Prochlorococcus marinus subsp. pastoris str. CCMP1986: one gene and its partner. The protein of the gene in region 2 binds, or shares a complex with, the protein of the main gene of each other region. Links are inferred from orthologs where the notes say so. Each region holds a gene or a part of one and is shown on either strand. Other genes may lie near its edges.

Evidence for each region.
Region 1: the proteins of TX50_RS01520 (region 2) and nuoH are in contact, whole or in part, in a crystal structure (PDB 6Y11), measured with the Thermus thermophilus proteins. The link is inferred for Prochlorococcus marinus subsp. pastoris str. CCMP1986 from one-to-one orthologs. Residues at the interface, in WP_096411117.1 of Thermus thermophilus: Arg16, Glu17, Gly18, Leu24, Leu27, Val28, Trp30, Gly31, Arg32, Asn34, Ser35, Trp37, Thr54, Asp55, Ala56, Asp59, Ala61, Arg62, Phe63, Gly64, Glu66, Val67, Phe68, Arg69, Ala70, Ser71, Arg73, Gln74, Ala75, Asp76; in WP_096411122.1 of Thermus thermophilus: Arg36, Val44, Arg45, Met46, Gly47, Pro48, Asn49, Arg50, Val51, Leu57, Gln58, Ala61, Asp62, Ile64, Lys65, Ile67, Phe68, Lys69, Glu70, Ile72, Val74, Glu223, Ala224, Glu225, His233, Thr234, Glu235, Tyr236, Ser237, Trp241.

Annotation. Positions count from the first base shown.
Region 1 is NC_005072.1:154,123-160,420, forward strand. The notes cover bases 51-2,879. They hold nuoH (NADH-quinone oxidoreductase subunit NuoH), read right to left. Parts: upstream 2,110-2,879; coding sequence 991-2,109; downstream 51-990. Other genes in these bases: TX50_RS00825 (NADH-quinone oxidoreductase subunit J), read right to left, coding at 51-281; ndhI (NAD(P)H-quinone oxidoreductase subunit I), read right to left, coding at 295-921; TX50_RS00840 (citrate synthase), read right to left, coding at 2,185-2,879. Outside these bases: more of TX50_RS00825, read right to left, coding at 1-50; more of TX50_RS00840, read right to left, coding at 2,880-3,330; TX50_RS00845 (hypothetical protein), read right to left, coding at 3,410-4,867; TX50_RS00850 (rhodanese-like domain-containing protein), read left to right, coding at 4,949-5,299; trpB (tryptophan synthase subunit beta), read right to left, coding at 5,300-6,298. UniProt on the Escherichia coli protein: NDH-1 shuttles electrons from NADH, via FMN and iron-sulfur (Fe-S) centers, to quinones in the respiratory chain. The immediate electron acceptor for the enzyme in this species is believed to be ubiquinone.
Region 2 is NC_005072.1:273,227-284,633, forward strand. The notes cover bases 8,667-11,407. They hold TX50_RS01520 (NADH dehydrogenase subunit K), read right to left. Parts: upstream 10,534-11,407; coding sequence 9,799-10,533; downstream 8,667-9,798. Other genes in these bases: TX50_RS01510 (gluconeogenesis factor YvcK family protein), read left to right, coding at 8,667-9,260; TX50_RS01515 (NAD(P)H-quinone oxidoreductase subunit J), read right to left, coding at 9,269-9,799; TX50_RS01525 (NAD(P)H-quinone oxidoreductase subunit 3), read right to left, coding at 10,538-10,900; TX50_RS01530 (rubredoxin), read left to right, coding at 10,973-11,401. In the rest of the region: TX50_RS01470 (thioredoxin family protein), read left to right, coding at 1-41; TX50_RS01475 (DegT/DnrJ/EryC1/StrS family aminotransferase), read left to right, coding at 95-1,300; TX50_RS01480 (cryptochrome/photolyase family protein), read right to left, coding at 1,285-2,721; TX50_RS01485 (NUDIX hydrolase), read right to left, coding at 2,718-3,281; folK (2-amino-4-hydroxy-6-hydroxymethyldihydropteridine diphosphokinase), read right to left, coding at 3,333-3,896; bchD (magnesium chelatase ATPase subunit D), read left to right, coding at 3,993-6,107; TX50_RS01500 (MlaD family protein), read right to left, coding at 6,113-6,958; TX50_RS01505 (ABC transporter ATP-binding protein), read right to left, coding at 6,964-7,782; more of TX50_RS01510, read left to right, coding at 7,875-8,666. UniProt on the Escherichia coli protein: NDH-1 shuttles electrons from NADH, via FMN and iron-sulfur (Fe-S) centers, to quinones in the respiratory chain. The immediate electron acceptor for the enzyme in this species is ubiquinone.

The DNA of each region.
Region 1 (6,298 bases), 130 kb from region 2 along the record:
TTGATATTTGCAATAGCCTTTAAATCTTCTTTTTTATTAACCAACATTATTGCAAAAATTATTAGAACATTAACTGCCCCTACATAAACTAAAACTTGAGCTGCAGCAACAAAACTTGCGTTTAGTAGTAGATATAAGCCTGCAACACTCATAAAGACTCCCCCAAGCAAAAATGCAGAGTAAACAATGTTCTCTAGAAGAATTACACCTAGTGCTCCAATTATTACAACTAAAGATAATACTGAAAAACAAATTATTTGAGTTGTTACTGCTAAAGACATGTATTATTTAAAGTTATTTATTTGGCTCGACAGTGGGGTTTTTAATATCATTCAATTTTGGTTTCATCCAATCATAAACTTCTTCTGGTAGTTTACCAACTCGAACATCTGAAGGAGGAACTTCATGAGGATCCATAACTCCTTTAGGCAAATATGCAAGTTCCCTTAGAGGTTTCACAGATGGATCAGTTGTAACGTTCGTCGGAAGTCTACCTAATGCAATATTATCAAAATTTAAATTATGCCTATCGAATGTAGCTAATTCGTATTCTTCAGTCATAGATAAGCAATTTGTTGGGCAATATTCAACACAATTCCCGCAAAAAATGCATACTCCAAAGTCTATAGAATAATTTCTAAGTTCCTTTTTCTTAGTTTCCTTATTCATAACCCAGTCCACAACTGGTAAATTTATCGGACAAACACGTACGCATACTTCACAGGCGATGCATTTATCAAATTCATAATGGATTCTTCCTCTATATCTTTCAGAAGGAATTAACTTTTCGTAAGGGTATTGAACAGTAACTGGTCGTCTTCGGAGATGATCAAAAGTTACAGTAAATCCATCATATAAATATTTACCAGCACTGAAGGCTTCTTTAATATAACTATTTACTTTTTGAAGAAAATCTTTCATTTTAAAGAATTTACTTAGTTATTTTATTCTAGTGTATTTAATAAATGTTTAAGTATTTCTACTTAAACATTATCCACCAAAAAATTGAGGAAAAGCTAATTTTAATCCTGCTGTCACAAGTAGATTAGCAAGAGATATGGGTAAAAGGAATTTCCATCCTAAATCTAGAAGTTGATCTATTCTCACCCTTGGTGTTGTCCAGCGCAATAATATAGCAACAAAAACCAATAGATATGCTTTGAGAACAGTCATTATGATTCCTATAGAAGCTGTGAAAACTTGAATCACAGGAGCATCAATTGGAAGATTTAGAGCTTTAGCAATTATCTCAACAGGAATAGGAAATCCCCATCCACCTAGATAAAGTATTGATACTAATAATGCAGATAGGATTAAATTTATATAACTGCCTAAATAAAATAAAGCAAATTTCATTCCAGCATATTCAGTTTGATAACCCGCTACTAATTCTTCCTCAGCTTCTGGCAAGTCGAATGGTAATCTTTCGCATTCAGCAAGAGCACATATCCAGAAAATTATGAATCCAACAGGTTGCCTCCATATATTCCAACTTAATATTCCTGCTCCGCTTTGTTGATTAACAATATCAATAGTACTAAGGGAATTTGTCATTAAAACAATGGCTAGTACAGACAAAGCCAGGGGTATTTCATAGCTAATAGATTGAGCAGCTGCTCTTAATCCGCCTAATAATGAATATTTATTATTCGAGGCGTAGCCACTCATAAGAAGACCAATGGGTTGAATACTACTTAGAGCTATCCAAAGAAAAATTCCAATACCAACATTACTAATTAGCAAGTTTTGGCCAAAAGGAACAATTAACCAAGATAGAATAACCGGTACCAATACTAATATTGGTCCCGCAGTGAATAGAATTGAATCTGCTTTTGCAGGAATAATATCTTCTTTTACAAGTAATTTCAGACCGTCTGCAATTGGTTGAAGTACCCCTAAGGCCCCTGCATATTCTGGACCTATTCGTTGTTGAGCAGCAGCAGATATTTTTCTTTCTAACCAAACTGTGACTAATACACCAACAACTGCTGATACTAAAACTAATAACATTGGTAAAGGTAGCCAGATTATATGAGCAAGCTCACTTGATAGGCCGAAGCCTTTTAAGATTTCATTAAAACTATATTCGAGATCTAATCCGGAGTTCAAAATTTTATTGTTATTTATTCTTTAGATTAACTCTTCATAAACAATATGTGTGTTTTTTATGAAAAGCTGAAGATATTATTTTCGATTTTCTAAAGTAATCCAATCTCTTGGAGCCGAACCGGTATAAATTTGAGACGGTCTAAAAATTCTGTTTGCGCCTAATTGTTCCCTCCAATGAGCTAACCAACCTGCGACTCTTGATATTGCAAAAATAGGAGTAAATAAGTCACGGGGAATACCAAGTTTTCTGTAAACAAGGCCAGAATAAAAATCAACGTTTGGGAAAATACCTTTTCCTCCTAGCCTTGGGATAGCCTCTAACTCTAATTTTTTAGCAACTTCATACATTTCATCTTTTCCAAACCTAACAAAAAGCTCCTCTGCTAATTTCTGAAGAATAATTGCTCGAGGATCTTTAACTTTGTACTCTCGATGTCCGAAACCCATTATTTTACTTTTGTTTTGAATAGCATCTTCTAAAAATGAAGCAGCTTTTTCTGGAGTTTTAATATCTTCTAACATGGCAATTACATCTTCATTAGCTCCACCATGAAGAGGACCAGCTAATGTTCCTACTGCAGAGGCAATTACTGCGTATGGGTCTGTAAGAGTGCTAGCCGTAACTCGTGCGCTAAATGTACTCGCATTTAAACTATGTTCTGCATGAAGAATTAGGCATCTATCAAAAACTTTTGCAGCTATGGGATCTTGTTCTTTTTCAGTCAACATGTAAAGAAAATTCGATGAGTAGGATAAATCATCCCTAGGTTGAATGGGATCTTGTCCTTTTCTTATAAGTTGAAATGCAGCAATCATTGTTGGAATTTTTGCAATTAGTCTTATCACTGCGTTGTAGATATACTTGGGATCATCTATCGCTCTTCTTGAGTAGAAAAGACCAAGAGAGGCGGCACTGGACTGCAGAGCATCCATGGGATGCCCTGTGGCAGGAAAGCATTTCATCATATCTCTTACTCTGAAGCTTAATCTCCGATGCATCTGTACTTCTTGTTCAAAATCTCTTAGTTCTGTTGCTGAAGGTAATTCTCCCCAAATTAATAAAAAAGCAGTCTCTAAGAAACTACTTTTCTGTGCTAATTCTTCAATTGAATAGCCTCTATATAATAATTTCCCTTTTTGACCGTCAATATCACATATTGATGAATTAGTTACTGGAACTCCCTCTAATCCTGGTTTTAAAATTAGTTTATGAGTATCCAAAATTTTAATGTGATATGAATCGTTTATAGATCTAAGATAGTCAAATAATTTTTAATTAACCACAAGATATCAATCAAATTTAATTATTAAATATTTTAAAATTAGTTTCTGCATAATAAAAAGGAGCTGTTTCTGGAATGGATTGTTTGATTACTGCTTTAAATTCTGTAATTGATAAATTAATTATATTTTTAAAAAAGTAATTAATGTTTTCTAAATAAGAGAAATTTTTAGTTTGTATAGAGTAAGGATTCTTGAGATTTAATTTTTTATTTAGAAAGTATTTAGCATGACTATCCCCTCTTAAACTAAAAAACTCATTTGAAATTGAATCTATATCTGTCTCATTTACCAATGTGTTACTAATAAAGTTTAGATTGTCAGTCTCAACTAAAAAAATCTTTTTATAATTTAACTGTTTTATAATATTTTCTTCTTTTAAAAGTACATCTTTTGAATATATTGTATAAATATTATTATTATTTTCTAAACTATTTTTATTAAAATCTTCTAATAATTTTATGTTCTCAATGGGTAAATAATTTTTATCATAAATTACTAACCAATTGTTATCGGAACTTAAGAATAGTATATTAGATTTTAATTTATTATTTAGTTCTTTAATAATAGCCTTTTCAAAACTGTTTATTTCAATATTATCAAGATACTTATTTGAATCTAATAAATCATTATAAATAGATAGTTGATAATTTTTTTTATCTAATATATTTACTGTATCCATATTTTTATATAATATAATATCTGAAATTTTGTTATTATTAACTAAATATGACTTTAATATAATTTCTTTATCCTTAAAATCAAATAAGGTTAATAAAGAGTCCTCTTTTCTTAGAGAATAATTTTTTGTATTTAATAGTTCATTTGTTTTAAAATTATTTGTTAAAAAGATATTATGTTCATTTTTAAAATTATTCAATACTTCTTTTAAAGAGATATATTTGTTTTCAATATTAATTGATTGTAATGCATCAAGTATTAAGGTTTTATTAGAGGAAGTAATAATATAATTATCATTAGTTCGATAAATATATTTTAAATAATTTAATTTATTTTCTCTAAATATTTTAATTAATTTATCAGGCTCATCAATTTTATTAGGAAGATTTAAAATATCGTCTATATCTTTATTTTCCTTTATTTTGAATATTATTAAAACATCATCTATCTCTTTTTCTTTATTATCATGGGTAGTAATTAAAAGTTCATTATTATAAATATCTTCTAATTTGTAAGTACCTAAATCTAAACCTAAGTAAGCCAATATACTATTTTTTACTAAAACAAGCTCATCTTGATTTGTTGTTTCAAAGTTTGTCCTTATGGCGTTAGTAATTTTTGAACTTTTAGTATTTGAAATGAAGAATTTTTTATTATCTTTCGGTAAGTACTTCAAGATCTTTAATTCTGAAATATCATTTTGATTTCCTTTATTTAAACTATAAGAAGTTTCTTCAAATCCAAAAATACAACATAAGAATAATATTGTTATTACAGTAAGATATTTAATATTCATTTTTATTTTTATTTTTAACAATAAACATGTTCTTGCAACCTTACTTATAAAATTGTTAATAACAAATATTTATTCTAACAATTGGGAAATTATCCGAAAACTTTAAATGCTTTTGATCTTAATGAATGGTTTAATTCTGAAGATGAGAATCCAATTATAATTGATGTTAGAGAGGATTCAGAACTCGAGATTGCATGTTTTAGTAGGGAATTTTTACATTTACCAATAAGTAAGGTTTCAGCTGAGTATGTAAAAACAAAAATCAGTGATTTAAAAGATAAAAAGTTCGTTGTTCTTTGTCATGCTGGTATAAGAAGTTATAATTTTGGACAATGGGCATTAGAAAATAATCTTGTAAACGAGATTTGGAATCTTGAAGAAGGTATAGATGGTTGGAGTCAGTATATTGATCAAACGATACCTAGATATTAATTAATCAATATTCAAAGATGATGCGACAGTATTAACATCCTTATCTCCTCTACCAGAACAATTAATTACTATTTCAGTATCTTTATCCAAGGTAGGACATAATTTTTCTAACCATGCAAAGGCATGAGCTGTTTCGAGTGCAGGGATAATTCCTTCTAGTTCACTGACTAGTTTCAAAGCGTCTAAAGCTTCTGCATCAGTAACAGACCCATATTCTGCTCTCCCTATATCTTTTAAATAACTATGTTCAGGACCTACCCCAGGATAATCAAGACCTGCGCTTATAGAATGCGCTTCTTGTACTTGACCATCCTTATCTTGTAAAAGAAGACTCATTGACCCATGTAAAATTCCTACGGATCCTTTAGTAATAGTCGCGGCATGTTTTTCAGTATTGACTCCACTCCCTGCCGCTTCAACTCCAATAAGTCGAACTGATTTTTCTTTTACGAAAGGATGAAAAAGACCCATTGCATTTGATCCTCCACCTACGCAAGCAAGCAAAATATCAGGTAAAGATCCAAATGATTCTAGACATTGTTTTTTTGCTTCTTCTCCTATAACTGCATGAAAATCTCTTACGATCATTGGAAATGGGTGTGGCCCTGCAACTGACCCCAAAATATAGTGCGTTGTTTCTACATTTGATACCCAATCCCTGATTGCTTCACTAGTTGCGTCTTTGAGAGTCGCAGTACCTGAAGTAACAACTTTAACTTCTGCGCCTAAAAGTTTCATCCGAAAGACATTTAATGATTGTCTTTTTATATCTTCTGCCCCCATGTAGATAATGCATTGCAAACCAAATCTCGCGCATACAGTAGCAGTAGCAACTCCGTGTTGCCCAGCCCCTGTTTCTGCAATTATTCTTTGTTTACCCATTCTTATCGCTAATAAAGCTTGACCTAATGCATTATTGATTTTGTGAGCACCAGTATGATTTAGGTCTTCTCTTTTGAGCCATATCCTGCTGGTAGATGTTTTTGTCTGGTAATGTTC
Region 2 (11,407 bases):
TAAAATGGACTCCTGGTAAAGAACCGAGTTGGTTTAAATGAATTAAAAAATTTTTTTACCCATAGAAATATGGTTTAGGGTTAATATATTCATTATGCAGATACCTCCATTTACTTTAAATAGGCAGTACCAAGAAATTGGCTCAGAAATTGAGAGCGAGGTTTCTAAAGTTTTAAAAGGGGGGCAGTATATTGGAGGACAAGAAATTGCCAAATTTGAGGAGAGTTTTTCTAGTCTGATTGGTGTTGAAAATACTATTGGATGTAATAGTGGAACTGATGCTTTAGTATTAGCTTTGCGCGCATTAGATATTGGTGTGGGTGATGAAGTTATTACCTCATCTTTTAGCTTTTTTGCGACTGCAGAGGCTATTAGTGCAGTTGGTGCTAATCCTGTTTTGGTAGATATAGATCCAGAAACTTATCTCATTAATACTGAACTAATAGAACAAGAAATAAATTCTAATACCAAGGCAATTATGCCAGTTCATTTATTTGGGAATGCAGTGAATATGACCTTAATAAAATCTTTGGCCAACAAATATGACTTAAAAGTAATCGAAGATTGTGCCCAGGCAACATGCACAATGTGGGATAATTCTAAAGTTGGTAGTATCGGTGATATAGGTTGTTTTAGCTTTTTTCCTACTAAAAATTTAGGAGCTGCTGGAGATGGTGGAGCAGTAACAACTTCAGATCAGAATATTGCCAATAAAATTAGAGAACTGGCTGTTCATGGCAGCCCAATAAGATATCACCATACCCAAATTGGATATAACAGCAGACTTGATACCATTCAAGCTGCCATATTAAACATTAAAATTAAATATATTTCTAAGTGGATTAATAATCGCCAAATAATTGCTAATAATTACCTTGATTTATTAGGAAAAAATCCATTTATTAGTTTTCCAAAAATTAGCTCTGATTTAATTTCCCATTCTTGGAATCAATTTGTCATCAAATTAAGAAACGATAAATATTTTTTAAATGAAGATTTTTCAAATTTATTTGATACTGATTGCAAAAAATACTATTCCTTAAGGAATTTGGTCAAACAACAACTTTTTGAAAAAGGTATTAATTCAATTATTTATTATCCAATTCCAATACATGCACAAATAGCTTACAAAAATAAAAATTTTTCTAGAATAAAACTTATAAATACAGAGAGAATTTGTACAGAGGTTCTAAGTCTCCCAATGTTTCCTGAAATTTCTTATGAAGAGCAAGTTTATATAGCAGAAAATTTAAATAAAGTTTTAAAGTATTGTATAGATGAAATTCAAATTTCAGCATAAAGTGATTTAAATAATCTTTGTTGTATGTTGTGATTGACGATAGGGCTTGAATAATTATTTTTTTCTAAATTAGATATCTCCCCATTTAATAATTCTGAATTTGACACTCTAGATAATTCAGGAATCCAATATTTTATATATTCGCAAATAGGATCAAATTTTTTTGCTTGGGTATATGGATTAAAAATTCTAAGTGGTTTTGGATCCATACCGCTACTGGCGCTCCACTGCCATCCCCCATTATTTGCAGCTAAGTCTCCATCAACCAACGTCTCCATAAATTTTTTCTCGCCCATTTGCCAACTGCATATAAGATCTTTTACCAGAAATGAAGCGACTATCATCCTACATCTATTATGCATCCAGCCAGTACTATTAAGTTGACGCATTGCAGCATCAACTATAGGTACTCCGGTCTCTCCGTTGCTCCAATGTTGAAACAATTCATTATTGTTTTGCCATGGAAAGTGATCCCATTTTTTTCTATATGGACCTTTCTCTAGCTCTGGGAAATGGAATAAGCAATGTTGATAAAATTCACGCCAAACAAGTTCTTTTTGCCATGTTTCAATTGATAGGTAATTTTCTTGATTTGCAAAATCTGAATTTAAATTTAATGTAGCGTTCCAAACTTTTCTAATGCTGATGGTGCCGAATCTGAGAGATGCACTTAGAAATGATGTCCCATTATGTGAAGGAAAATCTCTTGCAGAATTATAAGAATATATTTTTTTTTCGTTAATGAAGTTTTCTAATAATGTTTGCGCAGCATTCTCTCCAGGTCTACATGGACAAATATTCGAACCAGGAAATTTGATATTTTTGATAAATTTCTCTAGAACCGAATCAGATGAATTTATTGCCTTATTTTCTTTGAATTTATTATCTATATCTTTAAACTGGAAAACAACTTTATCTTGTTCAAATGAACCTAATAAATTAATTTTTGATTTAAGGTTTTTATAAAAAGGTCCATAAACTGAATAAGGATTATTATTCCCTGAAAATATTTTTAAAGGTTCTATTAATAAGTGATCCCAAGTTTCAATAACTTGAATATTTTGTTCTTTTAAATTATTTTTTATTTCTAAATCTCGATTAATCTCATAAGGTTCAATTGATCTATTCCAAAAAACAAATTTAGCATCTATTTTCTTTGCTAATTGAGGAATTATTAATACCGGATCTCCTTCTTCCAAAACTAATCTACTACCCATTTTTTTCCAATTATTTCCTAATTCTTGAAGCGAATTTCCTAGAAACCAAGCTCTTGAACTTGCATTGAAATCGTGTGAGTAATTTTTATCAAATATATAAGTTGAAGTAATAGCATCTGATAATGAAAATGCTTTGATTAAAGCTTGATTATCAAATATTCTTAAATCCTTTCTATGCCAAAAAAGTATTCTAGGTTTATTCATAATTTATCTAACAATTGTTTAGCTCTAAACCAAGCCGTAACGGTTTTTGCGTCAAGAATTTCATCCCCACTAGAAATAAGATTATCTAGTTCGTCGGGTTCTAGAATTAATACTTCTATATCTTCATCTAAATCTCCTTTAACCTCGGAATTGAGTTTGTTTAAATCACGAGCTAAAAATAAATAAATTTCTTCATCTGCATAACCAGGAGCAGGGACAAGAGTTCCTAGTTCATCCCATTTGTTTGCACTGAATCCAGTCTCTTCTTGTATTTCTCTTTGAATTGAATTAATAGGTGTTTCACCTATTTCTAATGTACCTGCTGGAAATTCTAATAAATACCTTGAAACAGCAAATCTATATTGCCGAAGAATGATAACTTTATTGTCTTTTGTAATAGGTACTGCTAATGCTGCGCCAGGATGCTTAATGTATCCATATTCACCTTCATGTCCATTTGGAAGCTCAATTCTATTTATTTCGAAACTAAATTTTTTTGACTTTAACTCAGATATTTTTTCTTTAAAAATCGATCTTTTTATAAAGTTTTTGTTGCCCATAATTTTTAAATAAAGACAGCCTAACAGTTATTTTTTGGTTTTGTAAATCATTTATATAGTCCATTTTGGGGCATCAAACTTTTTGATTTTTTGGCTTCTACTTAAGATTTCAGATAGTGGTGTAATAACGAAATTCCGATTCATGAATCTAGGGTGAGGTAATGTTAATTTCTCGTCAACCGTATAAAAATCTTCCCACCAAAGAATATCTAAATCGAGACATCTTGATAGCCATTTCTTACCCTTTGGCGTCTCTTTTCGTCCGAAAAACCTCTCTAACTTTTTTAGCTCTTTTAAAAGTAATTTCGCGTTTTTATTTGATGTTTTAGGGAAAGAATTACTTTTTATAAGCAATAGAGTATTTAAATAATTTGGCTGCTCATTTTCAACTCCATGAGGTAATGTCTCATAAATTGATGACCAAAAAAAGTTTGCATGAAATTTTCTTTTCTCTTCTTTTTTGTTGTTGTAAAGATCTCCCCACTCATTTATTATTTCTTCTATTTTTGGTTTGCAAATTAATAGTGACTCAAGAGGGCTTCCGAATTTACTATCAATATTTGCTCCCAGGGATATACATAGTCCATTTTTGATATTAAGATTTGATAATTCCACTAAAAAAAACAAAGTTATTGGATAAATTCTATATCAGGCATTTTTAAAGTGATTTTGAACCCCGAGTTACAAGAAAAAGGAGAAATAAAAGATTTAATGAAGTCAAGGGGTTCTTTTAGAGCTTTCCCATTGGCGGCAATTACAGGTCATAGTTTATTGAAGTTATCTTTACTTTTGGCAGCAGTTGATCCCAGTTTAGGAGGAGTGATTATCGCTGGAGGAAGAGGCACTGGTAAGTCAATATTAGCTAGGGGTTTGCATACTTTACTCCCTCCTATAGAGGTATTAGATAATGAATCAATACTGGAAAAGCTAACTATGAGTAATAGTAATACTTCATTAAGACCTATTGGGAGGAACCTAGATCCAGATAAAGCAGAGGAATGGGATATTAGTACTAATAAATTGTTGGAGGAGGTAATTGGAAGTGATTATTTGAATCAAATTGAAGAAATTCCGAAAAAAGTAAGAGAGGCCCCATTTATTCAAGTTCCCATTGGCATAACTGAAGATAGGCTTGTTGGATCAATTGACGTCGCTGCATCATTAAGTTCGGGGGAACAAGTTTTTCAGCCAGGAGTTTTAGCAGAGGCTCATAGGGGTGTTTTGTATGTTGATGATATTAATTTATTGGATGACGGGATTGTAAATTTAATTCTTGAAGCTACTGGTAGAGAACAAAATAATATTGAAAGAGATGGATTAAGTCTTTCTCATCCTTGCAGATCACTTTTGATAGCAACTTATAATCCTGAAGAAGGAGCTTTAAGAGATCATGTGTTAGATAGATTTGCAATTGTGCTCTCTGCGGATCAATCGATAGATAATAACCAAAGAGTTGAAATAACAAAATCTGTGTTATCTCATGCTGAAAACAATATCAAGTTTTCAGAAAAATGGTCTGAAGAATCTGATAATTTATCCACCCAGTTAATTTTGGCTAGGCAATGGTTAAAGGATGTAAAAATTACTAAAGAACAAATAACTTATTTAGTAAATGAAGCCCTTAGAGGTGGAGTCGAAGGACATAGATCTGAGTTGTTTGCAGTAAAAGTTGCTAAAGCAAATGCGGCCCTTCGAGGTGATGAGAATGTTAATTCTGATGATTTAAAGGTTGCAGTAAGGTTAGTAATTCTTCCAAGAGCTACGCAAATACCACCTCAGGATGATGATATTCAACCACCACCCCCTCAGGATCAAAGCCCACCCCCACCTCAGTCAAATAATGAAGATTCTGAACCTGAATCTAACGAAAAAGAGGATAATCAAGAAGAAGAACAAGATAATTCTGATGGGGAAGAAGATTCTACTCCCGATATTCCAGAAGAATTTATTCTTGATCCTGAATCATGCATGGTAGATCCTGATTTATTGCTTTTTTCATCAGCAAAATCTAAAGCAGGGAATAGTGGAAGTAGATCAGTAATTCTAAGTCAAAGCAGAGGTCGATATGTCAGACCTTTAATTCCAAGAGGCAAAGTAAAAAGAATTGCTGTTGATGCAACTCTCAGAGCCGCTGCTCCATATCAGAAATCTAGAAGATTAAAGAATCCGAATAAAACAATAATTATTGAAGAAAATGACTTTAGGGCAAAGCTCCTTCAAAAACAAGCAGGAGCTTTGGTTATTTTTTTAGTTGATGCTAGTGGTTCTATGGCACTTAATAGAATGCAAAGCGCTAAAGGTGCTGTCATAAGACTTTTGACTGAGGCTTATGAAAATAGAGATGAAGTAGCTCTAATACCATTTAGAGGAAATCAAGCAGAGGTTCTTTTGCCTCCAACAAGATCTATTACGGCAGCAAAAAGAAGGCTAGAGACTATGCCATGTGGAGGTGGATCACCTTTAGCTCATGGGTTAACTCAATCAGCAAAAGTAGCAAAAAATGCTCTTTCCACAGGAGATATAGGTCAGGTCATTGTTGTTGGAATAACTGATGGGAGGGGTAATGTCCCTTTAGGTACATCATTAGGTCAAGCAGAAGTTAATGAAAATGAAAATGTGGATTTAAAACAAGAAGTTTTAGATATTGCCGCTAAATACCCCATGTTAGGAATAAAGTTATTAATTATAGATACAGAAAGGAAATTTATAGCTAGTGGTTTTGGAAAAGAACTTGCAGAAGCTGCACAAGGGAAATATGTTCAATTGCCTAAAGCTACTGATAAGACAATTGCCGCGATGGCCTTAAATGCAATTAATGAATTTTAAATTTTTTATGGGTAAATCTCATTAAGGAATTTTGATAGTCCAATTGTTAAATCTCTTATAGATTTAGTTAATTCTTTATCTTTCATTAATTGTTCAAAATCATCACTCATATTATCAAATTTGCCTGATATTGATTCGGCTGCTTCTATTGTTAATTTAATATCTTTAAGGGTTTCTTCGTCATTTATAGTAGACAAAATATTGTTTAAATGACCTGCTGCAATGGTTACCTCTTTTATAAGAGGTTTAACTCTAATAATTTCTTGCTTTGACAAATAAATTAGTTCATCAAGATTTTCTTGTGTTTTATCAAATTGGTCTATTGAATTAACTACATTTTCAATTAAATTTTCTTGATTTGATTCTTTAAGTAGTTGATTTATCCTGTTAGTGATATTTGAAAGGCTCGATAGTTGTTTTCCAGTAATAGTGTCTCCTTGGCAAATTATTAATTTACTATCACATTTGTCTGATATGGCTTTTGGAGTATTCTTTGGAATTGTTTTTTCACTGGTTTCTAATGCAACTTGAACATCTCCCCCTAAAAATGAATTCGTAACAACTCTTGCGAATGCAGGTTTGGGAAGAATAATTTCTGGATTATTTAAAACAATTTTTGCTTTGATTGATTCATTAGTAAAAAGAATATCCTCAATTGAACCTACTAATATCCCTCTGTAGGTTACTGGAGATTTTTTTGATAAACCACTTGCGTTGTTAAATTCTGCAAAAAGATACCAATTTTTTGAAGACAGCTTTACACCTCTTAACCAGAAAGAAAAAAATGTAAATACTAATAAACCTCCTAATAAGGAAAATCCTACTATCGAATCTCTTAAGCTTCTACGCATAATTTTTAAATGTCTTTTGGTTGCATTGGCCCTGCAAGGTTCCCATTTCTAAATTGAAAAACATAAGGATCATTACTCTCTTTAAATTCATCAATCGAACCAGCCCATCTGAATTTACCTCCATAAAGCATAACAACTTTTTCTGAAGTCCTTTCTATAGTACTAAGAACATGACTCACGACAATAGATGATCCATTGGCTTTATTGTTTGTATTATTAATCAAGTCTTCAATTCTTGATGAAGCAATAGGGTCAAGACCAGCAGTAGGTTCATCAAAAAGTAATAAAGGGTGACTATTTTTATCTAAATCTTGATCTGTAATCAATGCTCTTGCAAAACTTACTCTTTTTTGCATACCGCCACTTAATTCATTTGGCAGTTTTTTCTCAACATTAAATAATCCTACTTCTTCCAAACATTCTCTTACAATTTCATGAATAAATTTCTTGGATAAATTTTTATTCTTTTGGAGTAGGAATCCTACATTTTCTTCAATAGTTAAAGATCCTAATAAAGCAGGATTTTGAAAAACTAATCTTACATCTGGAGGGTTAGTTTGATCTAATCTTAAGTAGGTTTGTTTTTGTCCAAATATGCTTAATTCACCCGCAGTGGGTAAAAGCAAACCTGCCAAGATTTTTAATATAGTTGATTTCCCAGAACCTGAGGGGCCAACAATAGCTAATTTTTCTCCCTCATAAAGTTTTAAATTGATTTTATTTAGTACATTAAGTTCTCCCCAACTAATTGAGAGATTATTGGTTTCTACGACATGGTTTGTTTTTTTCAAAATGAATATAAAGCAATTTGTCTTTAAATACATATTGCCTACTTTTTAAAAATAAAAAAGGATGTATGTATTTGATTTATAATCAATGTAAATATTTAAATTTTAAGAAATTTAAGAGGATTTTGATGCAGAAGAAGAAAAAAAGAATAATGAGAACTTTATCTTATTTTAAAAAGTCAAATTTAGGTTTGATAAATAAAATTATAAGAATTCTAAGTTGGTTATTGCCAGGGTTAGTAATCAAAAGATGGATGATAACTTCTGCTATTGGTTTATTAACTTCTTTATTAGGGATTGCAATCTGGACTAATTTAAGACCTCTTTATTGGTTAATAGAAGTCTTTTTCTCGATAATGAATATTTTAACAAAAATTTTACCTATTTCAGTTTTGGGACCATTAATCCTTTTGTTTGGTCTTCTTTTGATTTGTATTGGGCAAAATAGAAGTATTAATTCTATACAAAAAGCTCTTGTCCCAGAAAAAAATACATTTTTAGTAGATGCACTAAGAGTTAAAAGTAAATTAAATAGAGGCCCGAATATTGTTGCTATTGGAGGAGGAACAGGCTTGTCAACATTATTGAAAGGCCTAAAAAACTACAGCAGTAATATAACTGCAATAGTTACAGTTTCAGATGATGGAGGTAGTAGTGGAGTTTTAAGAAAACAATTTGGAGTTCAACCTCCAGGAGATATCAGAAATTGTTTGGCAGCCTTATCAAATGAAGAACCAATATTAACAAGATTGTTTCAATACAGATTTTCTGGAGGTAGTGGATTAGAGGGACATAGTTTTGGCAATTTATTCTTATCTGCTTTAACAACAATTACGGGAAGTTTAGAAAAGGCGGTTCAGGCTTCCAGTAAAGTGTTGGCAGTACAAGGGCAAGTTTTGCCAGCAACAAATACAGATGTAATGCTTTGGGCAGAACTTGAAGACGGTGAGAAAATATTTGGTGAAAGTAAAATAAGTCAATCAAAAAAGGTGATTTCCAGGATTGGTTATCTGCCCGAAAATCCACCGGCTCTTCCTAGTGCTCTTGAAGCTATTAAAGAAGCAGACCTAATAATACTAGGTCCAGGAAGTCTTTATACTTCTTTGCTACCTAATTTACTGGTCCCTGAAATTGTAGATGCTCTTCTGAAAAGTAATGCTCCCAAAATCTACATAAGTAATTTGATGACTCAACCAGGGGAAACGGATAATCTTGACGTATATCAACACATCAAAGCAATAGAAAAGCAATTATCAAATTTTGGTGTAAAAAATCGAATATTTAATGCAATACTTTCTCAAATTAAATTTGAAAAGTCACCACTTGTTGATTACTACCAAAGTAGAGGTGCCATGCCAGTGATTTGTAACAAAGAAGAATTAATTTCAGAAGGATATTATGTCTTGCAAGCTCCCCTTTATTCAAGAAAGATAACTCCAACACTTAGACATGACCCCCGAAGACTTGCAAGGGCAGTAATGTTTATTAATAAAAAAATGAAGAAATTAAATTAATAAATTTTTTAATAAGCATCTTGTAATTCATAGAAGTCAGGTTGTATATAATCTTTTCTTAATGGCCATCCTCTCCAGTCTTCTGGCATTAAAAGTCTTGTGGGATTTGGATGATCAGCAAAATTGATTCCAAACATGTCATAGGTTTCCCTTTCTTGCCAATCACTTCCCTTGAAAATTTTATAAAGGCTAGGTACAGATAAATCTGAGTCTCTATTTAAAAAAACTTTTACTCTAATTTCTTTAATCTCTTTTATATCTTGAATATCTCCAAGTGAGATTAGATGGTAAAAACTTACGAGACATTTTCCTGGTCCTTCATCGTAACCTCCTTGACACTGAAGGTAGTTAAAGCCATAGCCTCTTAAAGTAGATATTGCTTCGTACAACTTTTCTGGTTTTACTGAAAGTATCTCAACACCTATATGATCATTCCCTAAAGATTCGTTTGTAATCCCATCTTGAGAAAGCTGATTACTTACTATTCCATTTTGTTTTACAATTTCTTCTGAAGATTCAGGTGAACTATTATTTTCCATTATTTTATTACTTCATCTATAGAATTTGTTTCATATATATTTTCACTACTTTCTTCTACCGGATTAAGTTTAGAAGATTCAATTGACTTTTCAGATTTTTTATTTAAATATTCACCAGTATTTTCTGAAAAAACAAGATTCATCTCATGATCTACAGTTAAATATCTATGAGTTTGTTCAGATTTATTCCTCTCAAGAATACTCTCATTAGCAACTTTCTTTCTTAATTTTATAACAGCATCAAAAATAGCTTCTGGTCTAGGGGGGCATCCAGGAAGGTACAAATCAACTGGGATTAATTTATCAACTCCTCTTACTGCTGTTGTTGAATCTGCACTAAACATTCCACCAGTTATGGTACAAGCTCCCATGGCAATGACATATTTTGGTTCTGGCATTTGTTCATACAACCTTACTAATGCTGGTGCCATTTTCATTGTGACTGTACCAGCAACAATTAGTAAGTCTGCTTGTCTTGGGGAGCTTCTAGGTACTAAGCCAAATCTATCAAAATCAAACCTAGACCCTATGAGTGCTGCAAATTCTATAAAACAGCATGCAGTTCCGTATAAAAGTGGCCATAGACTACTTAATCTAGCCCAGTTATGAAGATCATCTAAACTTGTCATTATGATATTTTCGCTCAAGTCAGTTGTGACTTGGGGGGCACCCAGAGGATTACAAGTTTCTTCTCTAAGCTCTCTTATTGCTTTTGGTGAAAGTGAATTGTTCAACTTTTTAACTCCATTCTAAAGCTCCTTTTCTCCAAGCGTAAGCAAGAGCAATTACTAATATTGTAATAAATATTAGAGCCTCAATAAATGCTAGTAGGCCTAGTCTATTGAATGCAACCGCCCAAGGATAAAGAAATACAGTTTCTACATCAAATATAACGAATACTAATGCAAACATGTAATATCTGATATTGAATTGAATCCAAGCCCCCCCTATAGGCTCCATCCCTGATTCGTAGGTGAGTTTTCTCTCTCCAGTTCTTCCTTTGGGAGAGACTATTAGGTTAGTAACTAAAGCTAAAATTGGGACTGCCGCAGCAATTATTAAAAAACCTAAAAAATATTCGTAGCCGGGTAATGAAAACATTTAAAAAAATTGTTGGAAAATTCGCTTAATTCAGCAAAATCTTTTAGAGTCTCTAAAGTTAAATACTAAATCGTGAGTGAAAACATTCAACCATCTTCTGAGGAAAACCAAATAGTTGAGGATTTAACAAATAAAGAATCTCCTGAAAAACTTCCAGAATTTAAAGATAAAGAGCTCATTACCAATTTAGAACAAAATAGATTCGAATGTAGAAGTTGTGGATACATTTATGATCCTATAGAAGGAAACAAGAAACTTAACATTCCTAAAAATACTCCTTTCTCGGCAATAGATGGAAATACTTTTGCTTGTCCAGTATGTAGAGCAGGTAAAAATTTATATAAAGATATAGGACCAAGAGAAAAACCTAGTGGTTTTGAAGAAAATTTAACTTATGGCTTTGGATTCAATAGTTTGCCACCTGGTCAGAAAAATATTTTAATATTTGGTGGTTTAGCATTTGCAGCTGCATGTTTCCTTTCTTTGTACTCTTTGCACTAAAATATA